Regions from separate parts of the Delftia sp. DT-2 genome, predicted to be linked through region 1. Evidence: predicted binding sites of a transcription regulator. Region 1 holds the regulator's gene; each other region holds the start of a gene.

Region 1 (5,821 bases):
TCGACGTGATACGCGACCGGGCGTCGCTGTCGCGCATCGTCGCGGGCGGCAAGCTGGAAAATGTCTACCGCCTGCAGATCATGAATGCCACCGAGCAGGCCCAGCGCTACCGCATCAGCGCCCATGGCCTCGACGGGCTGGAGCTGGCGTCCGAGCAGGAGGTCGAGGTCGGCCCGGCCGAGACGCGCGGCATTGCGGCGCGGCTGCAGATTCCCTACGGTTCCGCCGAGCCGGGCTCGCACACCGTATTCTTCGATATCGATGCCGTGCATTCAGGCGCGGGACGCGCGTCCGAAAAGGCCGTCTTCCTGGTGCCCCGGTGATATGTCTGGCCGGCGCCGCCCAGGCTGCGCCGGCTGTTTGAAAGAAAGAGGTTATCCATGTCTTCCAGTCCCGCAGTCTCCGCGCCCGCCACGGCCCCTTCGCATCCGGACGCCGGCAAGCCCTGGTGGAAGTTCGCCCATGTCTGGCTCGTGGTGGCCGGCCCGGCCGCCGTCGTGGTGGCTGGCGTGGTCACGGCCGTCATTGCGATCAATGGCGCCGATCCCGTGATCGATCCTGACTATTACCGCAATGGCATCACCATCAACGAGCGTGCCGATGGCGTGCGCGAAGTGCCCAAGAGCCTGGCGCCCGCGGTCACCGGCCGCAACCACGCGGCCACGCCCGCGCAGGACCATCCCACGGACCGCTGAACGCAGGAAAATGCCGTGCACAAGGCCGCAGTCGCGGCCTTTTTTGTATGGTGGATGGCATCTCCAGCATGCGCGAGGGCCAAGGGTTTCCTACAGGCAGTGCAGGGTGCGCAGGGCTTGGCACGGTGCGCGGGCGGCGCGCACAATGAAAGCCACCCCTCGACAGCTCAAGGAGATCGCTGATGTTGGCCCAACGCTGGATGTGGATTGCCTGGCCGGCCTTTCTGGCCGCCGCCGTGATGGAGATGCTGGTATTCGCCTTCGTGGACCCGCTGGAGCTGCACTGGCTCGGCGACCTGGGCTGGTCGCGGCAGGGAATCTACACGCTGGCCTTCTTCGCCTTCTGGGGTGTGACCATGCTGTCCAGCCTCATGACCACCATGCTGGGACGCTCCACGCACGATCTCAACGACGGCGTGGTCTCCGAGCCGGACCCAAATCTGGCCATGCAGGGCCTGGGGCGCGATTGAACCTGCGTGCACTGCAATGGCAATGAACAAGGCCCGCGATCGCGGGCCCTGTTCATTGCCGGGGGGCGGGGTCTTGCGGCCTCACTGGCACTGCTGGCTGTTGACGATGCGCTTGAGCGCGTCCGTGTCCAGGATGCGCAGATGGCGCTGGCGCACCTCGATGATGTTTTCTTCGGCAAACTTCGAGAAGGTGCGGCTCACCGTCTCCAGCTTCAGGCCCAGGTAGCTGCCGATTTCCTCGCGCGTCATGCGCAGCACCAGTTCCGACTTGGAAAAGCCCCGGGCGTGCAGGCGCTGCACCAGGTTGAGCACGAAGGCGGCCAGGCGCTCCTCGGCACGCATGCTGCCCAGCAGCAGCATCACGCCATGCTCGCGCACGATCTCGCGGCTCATGACCTTGTGCACATGGTTTTGCAGGGCCGTGACCTCGCGCGACAGGTCCTCCAGCTTGTCGAAGGGCATGACGCAGACCTCGGCGTCTTCCAGCGCGACCGCATCGCAGGTGTGGTGGTCGTTGACGATGCCATCCAGGCCGATGATCTCGCCGGCCATCTGAAAGCCCGTGACCTGGTCGCGCCCGTCCTCGGTGGCCACGCAGGTCTTGAAGAAGCCCGTGCGGATGGCGTACAGCGAGGTGAAGGACTCACCGTTGCGAAACAGCAGGCCGCCGCGCTTGACCTTGCGGCGCGTGGCCACGATGTCGTCGATGCGCTGCATCTGCTCGGCATCCAGGCCCATGGGCATGCACAGCTCGCGCAGGTTGCAATTGGAACAGGATGCTTTGATGGTCTGAAGGTTCATGGAGTAAACATCAGCGGCGCAGCAGTGCGCCGGCGGTGACCTCGTGGATGGCGATGAGTTGGATCAAATTGTCGCAGCACTGCCGCGAACAACTCTTGATATGAGTCAAGGACGCGGCCAATGGGCTGCGGCACAGTGGACGACATTAGAGGAAAAAACCCATGACCGCTGTCACCCCAGAGCTGCTGCGTCGCTTCGACGTACCGGGGCCCCGATACACCTCGTTCCCCACGGCCGATCGTTTCGTGGAGGCTTTCGGTGCTGAAGACTATATCCTGGCACTTGAGCACCGCAAATCGAGTACCGCAGCGCGGGCCATGCCTTTGTCGCTGTATGTGCATGTGCCGTTCTGCGAGTCGCTGTGCTACTACTGCGCCTGCAACAAGATCGTGACGCGCCACCACGATCGCGCTGCCGTCTACCTGGACTACCTGGCGCGCGAGATGGCCTTGCACACGGCCCATTGCGGCAAGGGCCAGGCCGTCAGCCAGCTGCACCTGGGCGGCGGCACGCCCACCTTCTTCTCGGACGATGAGCTGCGCACGCTGATGGCCCTGCTGCGCGAGCATTTCAAGCTGGAGCCGGGCGGCGAATACTCCATCGAGGTCGATCCGCGCACCGTCAGCGTCGAACGCCTGGCCGTGCTCAAGGAACTGGGCTTCAACCGCCTGAGCTTCGGCGTGCAGGACTTCGACGAACAGGTGCAGATCGCCGTGCACCGCGTGCAGCCGGCCGAGCAGGTGTTCGCGCTGGTGGCGGCCGCACGGCAGCTGGGCTTTGCCTCCATCAACGTGGACCTGATCTACGGCCTGCCCAAGCAGACGCCCGAGTCCTTCGAGCGCACGCTGGCCCAGGTCAATGCGCTGCGGCCCGACCGCATCGCGCTCTATGCCTATGCCCACCTGCCCGAGCGCTTCAAGCCGCAGCGGCGCATCGCGGCCGAGGACCTGCCCCAGGGCGCCGACAAGCTGGCCATGCTCTCGCGCTCCATCGCGGCCTTCATGGACGGCGGCTATGTCTACGTGGGCATGGACCACTTCGCCTTGCCCGAGGACGCGCTGGCCGTGGCCAAGCGCCAGGGCCGGCTGCATCGCAACTTCCAGGGCTACAGCACCCAGCCCGACTGCGACCTGATTGCGCTGGGCGTGTCGGCCATCGGCAAGGTGGGGGCCAGCTACAGCCAGAACGCCAAGACGCTGGAGGAGTACTACGACGCCATCGACGCCGGCCACCTGCCCGTGGTGCGCGGCCTGGCACTGTCGCGCGATGATCTGGTGCGGCGCGCCGTCATCATGGCCATCATGTGCCAGGGCGCCGTGCTGTTCGAGCCCATGGAGCAGGCCTGGCTGCTGGGCTTTCGCGAGTATTTCGCCCCCGAGCTGGCGGCGCTTCAGGACCTGCAGGCCAAGGGGCTGGTGCAGATCAGCGACGAGGGATTCCAGGTCACGCCCATGGGCTGGTACTTCGTGCGTGGCGTGGCCATGCTGTTTGACCGATATCTGCAGGCCGACAAGAACCGGGCGCGGTTTTCGAGGATCATCTAGGCCCCATGCTGTTGTCGCTGCTCTGGACCGCTTTGATCATGGGGCTCGTCGGCGGGCCCCATTGCCTTGCCATGTGCGCCGCGCCCTGCGGCGTGGTCACGGGCGGGGCGGGGCAGGGCACGGTACAGGGTGGTGGGCAGGTGGTCGCCGTCCATGGACTGCAAAGCCGGCTGTGGCTGCGCACGGCGCTGTTCCATGGCGGGCGGCTGGCCGGCTATGCCAGCCTGGGCGCTGCCTCGGCGCTGGCCATGGAAAGCCTGTCCTGGCTCACCAGCCAGACCACGGCGCTGCAGCCGTTCTGGACGCTGACCCATGTCGCCGTGATGGCCTGGGGCCTGGCCATGATGGTGCAGGCCCGCCAGCCCGCCTGGCTGGAGTCTGCGGGCCGCGCCGCCTGGCGGCGCGTGCAGCCCTGGGTGTCCGCCCCTGGCGGCACGCTGGCGGCGGGCTATGCCTGGGCGCTCATGCCCTGCGGACTGCTGTATTCGGCCGTGCTGGTCGCCGCGCTCAGCGGTGGCCCCTTGCAGGGCGCATCGGCCATGGCGGCCTTTGGCGTGGGCAGCGGGCTGTGGCTGGTGGCCGGCCCCTGGCTGTGGCGGCTGGGCCGCCAGCGCCTGAACGGCCTGCGTGCCGAATGGGGCACGCGGCTGGCCGGCCTGATGCTGGTGGGCGTGGCCGTGTGGGCGCTGTGGATGGACCTGATCTACAAGCCCAGTCTCTGGTGCCGATGAACAACAGCGGGGGACAGACTTGGTCCTGAGGGTCGCGGATTGCCTGCAAGGCCCTCAGAACTGGAGATAATGCCCGAATCATCGGCTTACATTTGCCGATTCCTTCAGCCTCGGGGCCGTTGCCGCGCGTGAACCATTCCGTCCTCATCGATATCCGAGACCTCCGTCCGGGCATGTTTGTCCAGCTCGATGTTGGATGGCTGAACCATCCTTTTCCGGTCAGCAGCTTCAAGATCACCTCCAGCGCACAGATCCAGACCCTGAAATCCCTGGGCCTGGAGGCGGTGCGCTGCGTTCCGCACAAAAGCGACGCCTGGCCGGCCGAGGTGCGCACTCCGCCGCCGCAGCCGCTGCCCGCTGTGGCTGCCGCCGCAGCCGAACCCGCCGAGGAACCTGCACCCGCAGCGCCGCTGCTGCTGTCCGTGCCCAACTGGCGCGGCCGGCTGGAGGACTGCAATGCGCGCTTTCAGAAGGTGGAGCGTGGCTATGTGGCCATCGAAACCACCCTTGCCAGCGCGCCCGAGCAGGCGCGCATGCCCACCGAAGCCCTGGTCGACGGCTGCCTGGCCGAACTGGCCGGCCCGCAGGACGTGGCGATTCACCTCCTGTCCGATGGCGTGGGCAGCAACCAGAGCGTGCATGCCGTCAACGTGACCGTGCTCGGCCTGCTGCTGGGCCGGGCCCTGGGCCTGGAGGCTGCGCTGCTGCGCGACCTGGGCCTGGCGGCGCTGCTGCACGATGCCGGCAAGCCGGTGGCCGGCGCCGAAGGCATGCACGGCCTGGCCCTGGAGTCTTCCGTGCCCGACGCGCTGCGCGACCGCTACGAGCGCCATGTGGGTGAATCGGTCGCCATCGCCATGCGCATGGGCCTGTCGGCCCAGGTCACCACCGCCATCGCACAGCACCATGAGTGGGCCGACGGCACGGGATTCCCGCTGAGCCTGGTGGCCGAGGACATGGAGCTCACGGGCCAGATCCTGGCCCTGGTCAACACCTATGACCGCCTGTGCAATCCCGGCGATGCGCAGACGCCGCACACGCCGCACGAGGCGCTGTCCATGCTGTTCAGCCGGCTGCGCGACAAGTTCGCCGCGCCCGTGCTCAATGGCTTCATCCGCATGATGGGCGTGTTCCCGCCGGGCTCGGTGGTGGAGCTGACCGATGGGCGCCATGCCATGGTCATGTCCGTCAATGCATCGCGGCCGCTCAAGCCTTCGGTGATGGTCCATGACGCCAGCGTGCCGGCCGCCCAGGCGCCCGTGCTGGCGCTGGAGCTGTTTCCCGCGCTGGGCATACGCCGGGGCGTGGCTCCTGCGCAGTTGCCGCGCGACGCGCTGGACTATCTGTCGCCGCGCCGGCGTGTCTGCTATTACTTTGAACGGGCGGTGGAATTGGATCCGCCGAAGGTGGCGTCTTGAACAAGCAAGCGCTCAACCGCGCCTGGCCCCGCCTGCTCGATGCCCTGCAGGAGGCGCTGTGGCTGATCGATGCCCGCAGCCTGAAGGTGCTGCGCGCCAACGCCGCCAGCGAATTCGTCACCGGCTATGAGACCGATGCCGCCGTGGGATTGCCCGTGCAGG
Region 2 (5,821 bases), on a different contig from region 1:
GGTGCGCAGTCCTGCAGCTTCGGGCGATGCGGCGGGCGGCGCCCAGGCCCTGGCCAAGGCCACGGATGCGGCCATTGCGCAGATCGATGCGTGGCTGGGGCAGCAGGGGCACTGAGCTGCTGCTGGATTTCCAGCCCATCCATTCTCTTGAGAACGGCTGGTGGGTGCATTGCATCCGCTGGCCGTTTTTTGTTCTCGGGCAATTGGCTCTGCAAGCAAGTGGGGCTTTTTCCGCCCCTGCCGGGTGGTTGCTTTTCGAGGCCGGGTCTCGGCCCGGCAGCCGACTGCCCTTTCTTGATTCGCCAAGAAACAAAGAAGGCGACCCGGATGTCCGCGACCCCTTCGCTGCGCTGCGGGGCAGGCGCGGACATACGAGGAAAAGGCCGGTACTCAGGGCAGGGGCGGGCCGCGCCTGACCCAGCGCTTCCCGCGCGTCCGTCAGGGGCTGTAGTCCCGATCCCACCGTCTCGGCTGCCCCTGGGACGACCGTCAACACTAGGTCCAGACTACGGCGCGCAGCCCCCAGGTTTTTTACAGTGGAACCGTCGCTGATGCAGATCGCGGCTTTGAAAAAACAAGGCCTGATTGCACGGCACGACTTCAACATCACTGAAAGGAACAAGCCATGAATGAAGACCGCATCAAGGGCAACTGGAAGCAATTCACCGGCAAGATCCGTGAGCAATGGGGCAAGCTCACCGATGACGATCTGGACGTGATCGCCGGCAAGCGCGAGCAATTCCTGGGCAAGCTGCAGGAGCGCCAGGGTCTGGCCCGCGACGCTGCCGAAAAGCAGCTGACCGACTGGCAAAAGCGCAACCCCGACTTCCGCTTCGAAGACTGACGAGGGTGGACTGCGGATGGGCTGGACGCCCTGGCCGGCGCCCCCATCCGCTCCTCGACAGCCAGCGTGCCTGAGGGCACGCACCAATGGCCCGCCGCCGCAGGCACCAAGGGCCGGTTCAGTACAAATACAAGGAGTTCCATCATGCAAACACCGCAACGCTTTCGCCACATGCTGTCCGCCGTCGCCCTGGGCCTGATGGCCTCCGGCGCCATGGCCATGACCAATGCCGAGCACACGGCCGCCAAGAACCAGATCGAGGCCGACTACAAGGCTGCCAAGGAACAGTGCAAGCCGCTCAAGGACAACGCCAAGGACGTCTGCGAGAAGCAGGCCAAGGGCCAGGAAAACGTCGCCAAGGCTGAACTGGAATCGCGCCGCAATCCTTCGCCCAAGAACAGCGAAAAGGCACTCAAGGCCAAGGCTGATGCGGACTACGACATCGCCAAGGAAAAGTGCGATGACCTCAAGGGCGACGCCAAGGACGTCTGCGTGAAGGATGCCAAGGCTGCCCATGTGCGTGCCGTCGAAGCCGCCAAGGTGAACAAGGCCCAGGCCGAACCTGCCGCCAACTCTGCCGCCAAGGCCGCCAACGTGGCCGAGACCCGCAAGGACGCTGCCGAGGAAACCCGCGAAGCCGACTACAAGGCTGCCAAGGCCCGTTGCGACACCATGAGCGGTGACGCCAAGGATGCCTGCGTGGCGGATGCCAAGCGTAAATATGGACAGTAAGCTGGTAGGCATCCCCTGAGGCGCTGCGCGCCTTCCCCCCGTGGCACGGCGCCTCTCTACTTGCTTCGCAAGGGAGGGGGACGGCACCTTCGCCGCGAGGCGGCTCTTGCTCGGTGCCCCTGGCCTTTTGGCCGCGCCAGTTTTATCCGCCTTGACCAAGCCCCGCTCGCGGGGCTTTGCTGTTTTCGGGTTGGCTGATGTGGGTCAAACGGGTTGGGCGGTGCTGTTCCTAAGCTGCAGGCTTTCACGATGAAGGCAGGAGAAGCATATGGCCGTGCTGGAATGGAGCGGAGCGCTGGCATTGGAGTTGCCGGCCATGGACGAGGTGCACCAGGAGTTCGTGCTGCTGCTGGCCGAGGTGGAGGCGGCCGATGATGCGCAGCTGTGCGCGCGCTGGGATGAGTTGATCGCGCATACGCAGGTGCATTTCGACCAGGAAGACCGCTGGATGCAGTCCACGCGGTTCACCAGCACCAACTGCCACAGCCTGCAGCACAAGGTGGTGCTGCAGGTGATGCGCGAGGGGGCGGCCAAGGCGGCAGCGGGGGATCTGGCCGTGATCCGCAGCATGGCGGGCGAGCTGGCGGCCTGGTTCGTGCACCATGCGCAGACCATGGATGCGGCGCTGGCCCTGCATCTGCGCAGCGCGGGCTTCGATCCCGCCACGGGCTCGCTGGCCCACCCCGAGGCCTTGCCCGAGCAGCCCATCACGGGCTGCGGCGGTGCCTGCGACGGCAGCGCCGACCGCGCGCGGGCCGTGCCGGCCTGATCCGGCAGGCCTTCAATCGGCCAGCCAGCCCGTTCAGGGCACGATCGCTGGCGAGGCCAGGATGGGGAAGATCTTCACCAGCCCGCCCGCCATCACCTCCACGGCCAGGGCCGCGAGGATCAGGCCCATGAGCCGCGTCATCACGTTGATGCCGGTCTTGCCCAGCACGCGCGCAATCGGGTCGGCCAGCGAAAAGCAGACCATCACCACCAGGGCCACCACCACGCCATAGCCCACCAGCGCCAGGTGCTGCCAGATGGTGCGTGCCTGGTCGGCATAGATCACCACGGTGGACATGGAGGCCGGCCCCGTCAGCAGCGGAATCGTCAGCGGCACCACGGCAATGCTGTTGCCCATGGCAGCCTTTTCCGCGCCTGCCGCCAGAGTGGGCGCGTTGGGCCGTTCCTCGGCCGGGCGGGCGTTGAGCATGTTCATCGCGCTGATCAGCAGCAGCAGGCCGCCGCCCACCTGGAAGCTCTGCAGCGAAATGTTGAAGAAGTCCAGCACCTGCAGCCCGATGATGGCGCAGGCCGCGATCACGCAGAACGAGGCCAGCGCCGCCGTGCGAATGGTCTGCTGGCGCTGCTGGGCGCTGAATCCCTCGGTGTAGTGGATGAAGAAGGGGACGATGGCCAGCGGGTTGATGATGGCCACCAAAGTGATCAGCGGTTTGAGGTCCATGGTTGCCTTGGAGCTAGAGGTTGCCGCCCGAGATATCGACCAGGCTGCCCGTGGTGTAGTGCGAGCCGTCGGACATCAGCCAGAGGATGGCGTCGGCCACCTCCTCGGCCCTGCCGCCGCGCTGCATGGGCACGTTGGGCGCCAGGCGCTCGACGCGGTCGGGCTGTCCGCCGCTGGCGTGGATGTCGGTCTCTATCAAGCCGGGCCGCACGGCGTTCACGCGTATGCCCTGGGCGGCGACTTCCTTGGACAGGCCCAGCGTCATCACGTCCAACGCGCCCTTGGCGGCCGCATAGTCCACGTACTGGCCCGGTGCGCCCAGCCGCGAAGCGATGCTGGAGACGTTCACGATGGCGCCACCCCGTCCGCCGTGGCGGGTGCTCATGCGCCGCACGGCCTCGCGCGCGCAGATGAAGCTGCCGATGGTATTGACGCGGAACATGCGCTCCAGCCGCTGCACGCTCATCTCGGCCACGGTCTGCGCGCGGTCCACCACACCGGCGTTGTTGACCAGGGCATCCAGCCGGCCGAACTGCGCATCCACCGCACCGAACAGGGCCAGCACCTCGGCTTCGTCGCCCACATCGGCCTGCACGGCCAGCGCGCGGGTGCCGGCCAGTTGCACGTCGGCCACCACGGCCTCGGCCGCATCGCGCTGGTGCTGGTAGCTGATCACCACGTCCCAGCCCCGGTGAGCTGCCATGCGTGCCGTTGCGGCGCCTATGCCGCGGCTGCCGCCGGTGATGAGCACGACTTTTCGTTCCATCGAATGTCTCCTGTGAAAGAATTGCCGCACGGGCCGGCCCGCCGCCATTACAGCATTGCGGGGCGCGTCCGCCCACCGGGAAATCACAACAGGTTCTCAGACAGAAAGGAACGCGGACATGGGCAGTTTTGTGCAGTTGACTTCATTGGATGGCACGTCTTCGCCGGCCTGGGTGGCCCGCCCCGACGTGCCCGCGCGCGGTGCCATCGTCGTGCTGCAGGAGATCTTCGGCGTCAACGCCCATATCCGCGCCGTGACCGACCGGCTTGCGGCGCGGGGCTATGTGGCCGTGGCGCCGTCACTGTTCACGCGTGTGGAGCCGGGTGTGGACCTGGGCTACGGCGACGCCGACCGTGCCAAGGGCATGGCGCTGAAATCCGCCGCCGAGGCGCTGCCCCAGCCCGGCGTGCTGCCCGAGATCGAGGCCGCCATCGCCCATGCCGCCACGCTGGTGCCCGGCGGCAAGGTGGGCATCGTGGGCTTTTGCTGGGGCGGCCTGTGGGCCTGGCGCGCGGCCTGCAACCTGCCCAGCCTGTCGGCTGCAGCCTGCTACTACGGCGGCGGCATGACCACGCCGCTGGAGATGGGCCGCGAGCCGCTGTGCCCCGTGATTGCCCACTTCGGCCGGCGCGATGCGCACATTCCCGTGGACGCCGTGCAGGCCTTTGCCCAGGCGCAAAAGCATGTGCAGGTGCACCTGTACGACGCAGACCACGGCTTCAACTGCGACCAGCGCAGCGCCTACGACGAGGCCAGCGCCCTGCAGGCGCGCGACCGCACGCTGGCCTTCTTCGACCAGCACCTTGCCTGATCAACCCCCGGGGTCCGGATCACAGGCCGGCCCCGGCGTCGCCTTGCGCGCCTGCACGGTCTGCAGCGTGCCCCGCAGCGCGCGCTGCTGCGCGGTCAGGAAGCTCATCAGCCCGCCCAGGTCGTTCAGTTGTTGGTCTGGGCCGGCCATGCAGCACAGGTCGATCACCAGGCCCATCTGGTGCATGCAGTCCTTGATGCGATAGACCTCGTATTCGGAAATGGGGTAGTACAGGCTGGTTTCTTCCCCGGGCGGGCCTAGGGTGGAAGAGGGAGGGGTGGCAACTGTTTCGCCGGATGGAGTGATGTCAGCCATGGCAGCTCCTACGTGACATAAAGAGCCTGCCGCCACTCCGCCAAGAGAGGTGGCAGGACTGTGCAGGTTGGCGGACCGGACGTAGGACCGGCACCCCCTTGCGGAGGTCCCGCACAGCCCCGCCAAAACGGAACCGTGCCCGGCGCAGCACCGGGAAGATGAAAAAAGCCGCTGCCTCGTGAAAAAGGCGTGCGGCTGCTGCGCCTACGTTGTTTCGGGCCGCCAAGCCCGTATCCCCCGAGGGGATCGCGAAATGGTACTCCAAATGCGCGTTCTGCCGCGCTCTGAAGCCAGGTTCAACCTTGGGGTTGCTGCGCGTGCAGCCCCATGTGGTACAGCCCCCAGGGCGCCTGCGCAAAGCGTTCCTTCAGGGGCTTGCCTGCCAGATCGGCAATGCGGTCGGCGTCGTACATGGCCCATTGCGGGCCCAGGCCGCCCAGGCCCAGGCGCCGGCCGTCCATGTGCGTGGCCAGCAGCATGCGCCATTGCAGGGCCTGCGCCAGCGGCAGCTGGGCGCGGTAGCCGTCGATGGCCTGCAGGGTGATCCACTGGCCCTTGGCCGCTGCGGCGGCGCTGTCCACGCCGGCCGCCTGCAGCACGGTGGCCAGCAGCGGGCCGCGCAGCCGGTGGGGCTGGCCGTCGTATTCGATATGGGGCGTGATCTCCACCGTGGGCAGGCGCTCCAGCGCACCGGCCCCAGTGGTCCAGGCCGAGTCGAAGGCCAGGCCATGGTTTTTCAGCAGCAGATCGGCCACCGGGTCCAGCGGCCCCCGGTTGCCGCGCACGCCGGGGCCGCTGATGGTGAGCACGGCGGCTTCGGTGCTTTTCCCGGGGGCGGCTGGGGCGGCCAGGGCGCTTTCGCACAGGGCCAGGCCGGTGGCTGCGCTGGCGGCCAGCAGGCTG
Region 3 (5,821 bases), on a different contig from region 1:
CTGCTGGCGCAGTGGCTGGCGCGCAGGAATGAAAGGCGCACGGGCCAGGCCGTGGATGCGCTGCTGTGGCAAAGCACCCTGGCCGGCCTGCTGGCGGCGCGCCTGGCCTATGTCGCGCAGTGGTGGACAGAGTACGCGCCGGCCCCCTGGGATTGGAGCGGGATGCCGGCCTTCGCAGGCCGCATCATCGATATCCGCGACGGGGGATGGAACCTGTGGGCCGGCCTGCTGGCCGCGCTGCTGTACATGCTGTGGCGCAGCCGCCGCTCCCCGGTGCTGCGCCGCGCCACAGGGCTGGCGCTGGGCGCGGGGGCTGCCCTGCTGGTGCTGGGCAGCCTGCTGCAGGCGCTGCCGTCCGCAGATGCACCGGCCCTGCCGGCCTTCACCCTGGTCAACGGACAGGCGCAGCCGGTCTCGCTGCAGCAGTTGCAGCAGGCCGATGGCAAGCCCATGGTGATCAACCTCTGGGCCACCTGGTGCCCGCCTTGCAGACGCGAGATGCCGGTGCTGGCCCAGGCCCAGCAGCAGCGGCCCGATGTGCGCTTCATCTGGATCAACCAGGGCGAGCCAGCCGAGACCGTGATGGGCTATTTGCAGCGCGAGCAGGCAGCAGCCCCGCTGCCGCTGGCCCAGGTGCTGTTCGACCCGCAGCAGCAGGCCGGCCGGCATTGGCGCCAGCGGGGCCTGCCTTCCACCTATTTCTATGGCGCCGACGGCCGGCTGTGCGGCATGCGCATGGGCGAGCTGTCGCGCGCCAGCCTGGCCCAGCATCTGAAGGAATGTTCATGAGCGCTTCCCCCCTGTTTCCCCTGCCTGCACTGGCAGGAGCCCTGGCCTTGACGGCAGCCTTGGCCCTGCCGGCTGCGGCGTCCGAGCTGCCATCGGAGGAGTTTCTGGCCCAGCAGGGACTGACCCTGGTGGGACCGCTGCCGGCCGTGGGCGGACTCAAGGCCTGGGCCGCCTACCGCGACCGCCAGCCCGTGCCCATCTACCGCATGCCTGACGGCAAGCACTGGGTGCTGGGCACGGTGATCGACGCCCAGGGCCGCGACGTGAACGCCCAGGCCCTGCAGGCCGCCGTGCAAAAGCCCATGGGCGAGCAACTGTGGGGCGATGTGCAGCGCGCCCAGTCCATCCCGGATGGCCGCGCCGACGCGCCGCGCACGGTCTATGTGTTCACCGACCCCAACTGCCCCTATTGCAACCAGCTGTGGAACGATGCCCGGCCCTGGGTGGAGAGCGGCCAAGTGCAGTTGCGCCACATTCTGGTGGGCATCCTCAAGCCCAGCAGCGAGGGCAAGGCCGCCGCCTTGCTGACCGCGCGCCAGCCCGAGCAGGCCCTGGCCGAGCACGCACGCGCCTATGCCAAGGCCGGCCGCGCCAGCGCAGAGGGCGCGGGCGCCACTCCGCTGGCCCCGGTGCCGCAGGCCACGCGGCAGGTGCTGGCCAGCCATGCCTCGCTGATGTCCACCTGGGGGCTGCGTGCCACGCCGGCCCTGGTCTGGAAGGATGACAAGGGGCTGGTGCAGGTACGCACCGGCCTGCCGCCGGGCCTGCTGGAAGAGGTCATGGGGCCGCGTGGCAGGAAATGACGAGGACGACCATGAGCACAAGCCGTTCTCCCGCCGCTTCCACCGCTTCCACCGCCTCCAGCGACTGGAGCGACCTGTTCCCCGTCCGGCCGGATGCGCCGCCGCTGCGCATCGTGCTGCATGCGCCCACACCCGGCGCCCTGGCCCGTGCACGCAGCAATCTGGCCAACCTGCGCCAGGACCGGCCCGGTGCCGAGGTCCGCATCGTCATCAACGGCCCGGCCGTCGAGGCACTGCTGGACGCCGCGCCGGGCACGCCGCAGCATCTGGATGCGGCCGCCCTGGCCCATGCGCTGGTCTGCCCGAACACGCTCAGGAAGCTGGGCCGCGAGGCGCCTGCCGGCATGCGCGTGCTGCCGCAGGGCGGCATCGAGTCACTGGCCCTGCTGCAGCAGTCGGGCTGGTGCTACGTGCGCTGCTGAGCGGCCTGGGCCAGCGAGGCCAGGCAGCGCGCCTGCCATTGGTATTCAGGCTCGAACGATTCGCGGTCCGTGACGGCGCCGTGGCCGCCCTCGCCATAGACCATGGCGTAGGCCGCATAGTCGGCCGCCTGCAGCGCCCGGCCCGCCAGCCCATGGGCCGTGGCATAGGTGGCGGACACGGCGGCATGGCCGCAGCCGTCGAGGGAGCGTGATCCCTGGTGGTGGTTGGCCAGGCTGGCGGCCTCGCGAGCCAGGCGGTCCAGCTCCTGCCTGTCGATCTGGCCGTCCAGGTAGCGGCGAAGGCCTTGTGCGCAGCGGATGACGTCCGGGTCTTCCAGCAGGTGCGCGATGCGGTCCACGCAGGCCTGTGTGAATTGCAGCCTCAGGTGCTCGCCGGCTTCGGCGGCAAGGTCCAGTTCCGAAGCAAGGCTGTTCAGGGCATGGTTCATGGAGAACTCCTTGGCAGTGGCGACACAAGCAGCCTAGACCGGGGCCGCGCACGGAAACAAGAGGGTGATTTCCGATACGCGCCCCGCATTCCCGAGGAATGCAGTCACCCTGTTAACCCCATCTTAATCCCTGCGCCACACGCTATGGACTGCCTTGGGCGCCTGTCCATGGCAGGCAGTCGGTGGCGCTTTGCAAGCCCATTGCTTGACTCACATCAAGCCGCCAGGGCCCTGAATTTCATATATTAAATTCAATATAAAAAGCATATTTTTAATGCTTTTTTGAGTTTGAGCGACCACGATCCGTGGCCGCAGGACGATGAAAGACAGGCCATGCCAAAAACATCCCGCGCCGGCAGCGGCTGCAACGACTGCAGCTGCAAGCCCTCCACCCAGGACATCCCCGCCCCTACCCTCTCCCATGCGCAGCCCGTCGCAGGCAAGCGCGGCTTCCTGCAGGACCTGCTGGCCGCTGCCATGGCGGCCGTGGCCCTGCCCGTGGCGGCGGCCGCGCCCGGCACCCCGGGTTTCCAGCCACCGCGCCGCCCCGGCGAGGCCGGCAAGCGCTACGGCATGCTGGTGGACCTGCGCCGCTGCATAGGCTGCCAGGCCTGCACGGTGAGCTGCTCCATGGAGAACCTGCCGCCGCTGGGCCAGTTCCGCACCACGGTGCTGCAGTACGAGGTGCAGCACGCGGGCAACGAGGACCTGCCGCCGGCCATGCTCAACCTGCCGCGCCTGTGCAACCACTGCGACAACCCGCCCTGCGTGCCGGTCTGCCCGGTGCAGGCCACCTTCCAGCGCAGCGACGGCATCGTGCTGGTGGACAACGAGCGCTGCGTGGGCTGCGGCTACTGCGTGCAGGCCTGCCCCTATGACGCGCGCTTCATCAACCACGAGACGCAGACCGCCGACAAGTGCACCTTCTGCGAGCACCGCCTGGAAGCCGGCCTGCTGCCGGCCTGCGTGGAAAGCTGCGTGGGCGGCGCCCGCGTGATCGGCGACCTCAACGACGAGGGCAGCGAGATCCGCCAGCGCATGCGCGAGCACGCCAAGGACCTCAAGGTGCTCAAGCCCGCCATGGGCACGGACCCGCATGTGTACTACCTGGGATTGCCCGACGCCTTCGTCGACGGCGTGGACGGGCAGGCCAGCGTGCGGCTGGTCACTTCCCACTGAACGCAAGGAGCATCCCATGCACATCGTCGAACTCCTGACCCCCGCCTACGAATCGGCCTGGCTGCCCTGGGCCGTGCAGTACTTCTTCCTGGCCGGCATTGCCACGGGCGCCGCCCTGCTGGCCGCCACCTGCGCCTGGGCGCCGCGCGCCAGCGCCATGGCGCGCCTGCTGCCGGCCGCCGTGCTGGTGCTGGCCGTCAGCGCCATCGCCGCGCCCGTGTCGCTGCTGGCCGACCTGCACCAGCCTGCGCGCTTCTGGCATTTCTATGCGCACTTCACGCCGTGGTCGTGGATGTCGGTGGGCGCCCTGCTGCTGCCCGTCTTCGTGGGACTGGCGCTGGCCTTCGTGCTGGCCTGGTGGCTGGGCCGGCCGCAGTGGCTGCGCTGGCTGGCGCCGCTGCTGGCCGTGTCGGCGCTGACCATCACCGCCTATACCGGCGCCGAGCTGATGGCCGTGCGCTCGCGCCCGCTGTGGAACACGCTGTGGGTGCCGCTGAACCTGGCACTCACGGGCTGGCTGGCCACGCTGGGCTGCATGCTGGTGACGGCGCGCTTTCTGCCCGCCCGCCACCGCCCCGATGCCGGCGCCCTGCAGGCGCTGCGCATGCTGGGCCTGGCGCTGGCGCTGTGCCTGCTGGCCATGGTGGTGGTCTGGGCCGTTGCCGGCTGGCTGGGCCAGGGCCGCTCCTTCCAGGCGGCGCTGCAGCTGTGGCAGCAGTTTCCGGTCTGGCGCCTGAGCATGCTGGGCTCGGCCGTGGCCGGTGCCGCCCTGCTGTGGGCCCTGGTGCGGAATGGTCAGCGCATGGCCTGCCCGCGCTACACGCTGGCCCTGGGGCTGGGGCTGGCCGCCGCGGCCTGGGCCTTCCGCTGGGCGCTGTTCATGGGCGTGCAAGGCGTGCCCAAGTACGGCGCGGGCCTGTACATCTACCACATGCCGCTGGGCGGCGACGGCCTGCTGGGCATGCTGGGCGTGGCCGGCCTGTGCATTGCACTGGTGACGCTGGCCACCTGGGCGCTGGAGCTGTTTCCCGCGCGCTCGGCAGCGGCCCGCGCCCTCTGACACCGCCGCCCTGACGACCCCTCACCCATTCACGGAGCGCGGCCCGCCACCGGCCGGCCGCGCCACAGAAAGCCTTTCATGACCGACAAGAAGAAACTCCCCCAAGCCCCCGAAGATTCCCTGGATGCCGAGGCCGCCCGCCGCCGCCTGCTGCTGCGCGGTGGCCTCACCGCCGGTGGGCTGGCCGCCTTTGCGGCCGGCTACGGCGAGACGCTGGCGCGCGGTGCCAAGGGCCTGGTCGCAGGCACCTCGGGCACGCCCACGGCCAGCGCCACGCGCGGCAATTCGCTGACGCCGGAGTTCCGCATCGACCCGGCCACGGGCGCGCTCGCCACCCAGCCCAGCCAGGTGGTCAGCCCGTCCAGCTGCCTGGGCTGCTGGACGCAGTGCGGCGTGCGCGTGCGTGTCGATACCGCCAGCAACCGCATCCTGCGCGTGGCAGGCAACCCCTACCACCCGCTGGCCACCACGCGCCCGGCCGCCATGGAAGAACCCGTGCGCGAGGTCTACGCCAAACTGGGTAAGGAGCTGGGCCTGGAGGGCCGGGCCACGTCCTGCGCGCGCGGCTCGTCCATGCTGGAGCACCAGAGTGCACCGCACCGCGTGCTCACCCCGCTCAAGCGCGTGGGCCCGCGCGGCAGCGGCCGCTGGCAGAGCATTTCCTTCGAGCAGCTGGTGCAGGAAGTCTGCGAGGGCGGCAATCTGTTCGGCGAAGGCCAGGTCGATGGCCTGCGTGCCATCTGGGACACAAAGACGCCGCTGGACGTCGACAACCCCGAGTTCGGCCCGCGCTCCAACCAGTTGCTGGTGACCGACGCCTCCAACGAAGGCCGCGCCCAGCTGCTGCGCCGCTTTGCGGGGCCGTCCTTCGGCACCGTGAACGTCAGCAACCACGGCGCCTACTGCGGCCAGAGTTTCCGAGTGGGTGCGGCAGCGGCCCTGGGCGACCTGCCCGGCATGCCGCACGGCAAGCCGGACTGGAGCCATGCCAGCTTCGGCCTGTTCATCGGCGCGGCGCCCGCGCAGTCCGGTAACCCCTTTCAGCGCCAGGGCCGCGAACTGGCCGAGGCCCGCTCGCGTGAGGACAACCGGTTCCGCTACGTGGTGGTCTCGCCCGTG

Evidence for each region. The regulator FNR, encoded in region 1, switches genes on or off when oxygen is low (the NO sensors DNR and NnrR bind a similar motif). The targets are predictions, from matches to a motif close to TTGATNNNNATCAA.
Region 2: PO605_RS22065 (hemerythrin domain-containing protein) is a predicted target of FNR. The motif match lies at 1,771-1,784, and genes of this name have one in related genera.
Region 3: dsrO (sulfate reduction electron transfer complex DsrMKJOP subunit DsrO) is a predicted target of FNR. The motif match lies at 2,669-2,682, and genes of this name have one in related genera.

The regions. Positions count from the first base shown of each region.
Region 1 is NZ_JAQOTI010000004.1:392,345-398,165, reverse strand. Features, by position in the region: gene ccoG (cytochrome c oxidase accessory protein CcoG) at 1-323, shown strand, start outside; gene PO605_RS09230 (FixH family protein) at 381-695, shown strand; gene PO605_RS09225 (hypothetical protein) at 878-1,165, shown strand; gene fnr (fumarate/nitrate reduction transcriptional regulator Fnr) at 1,247-1,966, opposite strand; gene hemN (oxygen-independent coproporphyrinogen III oxidase) at 2,128-3,510, shown strand; gene PO605_RS09210 (sulfite exporter TauE/SafE family protein) at 3,516-4,241, shown strand; gene PO605_RS09205 (HD-GYP domain-containing protein) at 4,415-5,659, shown strand; gene PO605_RS09200 (bifunctional diguanylate cyclase/phosphodiesterase) at 5,656-5,821, shown strand, end outside.
Region 2 is NZ_JAQOTI010000012.1:144,782-150,602, reverse strand. Features, by position in the region: gene PO605_RS22080 (ABC-type transport auxiliary lipoprotein family protein) at 1-115, shown strand, start outside; gene PO605_RS22075 (CsbD family protein) at 626-844, shown strand; gene PO605_RS22070 (hypothetical protein) at 989-1,576, shown strand; gene PO605_RS22065 (hemerythrin domain-containing protein) at 1,845-2,345, shown strand; gene PO605_RS22060 (MarC family protein) at 2,379-3,026, opposite strand; gene PO605_RS22055 (SDR family oxidoreductase) at 3,040-3,792, opposite strand; gene PO605_RS22050 (dienelactone hydrolase family protein) at 3,911-4,603, shown strand; gene PO605_RS22045 (hypothetical protein) at 4,604-4,918, opposite strand; gene PO605_RS22040 (molybdopterin-dependent oxidoreductase) at 5,215-5,821, opposite strand, start outside.
Region 3 is NZ_JAQOTI010000010.1:120,475-126,295, forward strand. Features, by position in the region: gene PO605_RS19215 (TlpA family protein disulfide reductase) at 1-789, shown strand, start outside; gene dsbG (thiol:disulfide interchange protein DsbG) at 786-1,592, shown strand; gene PO605_RS19225 (DsrE family protein) at 1,604-2,014, shown strand; gene PO605_RS19230 (hypothetical protein) at 1,999-2,463, opposite strand; gene dsrO (sulfate reduction electron transfer complex DsrMKJOP subunit DsrO) at 2,797-3,642, shown strand; gene nrfD (NrfD/PsrC family molybdoenzyme membrane anchor subunit) at 3,659-4,702, shown strand; gene PO605_RS19245 (tetrathionate reductase subunit A) at 4,781-5,821, shown strand, end outside.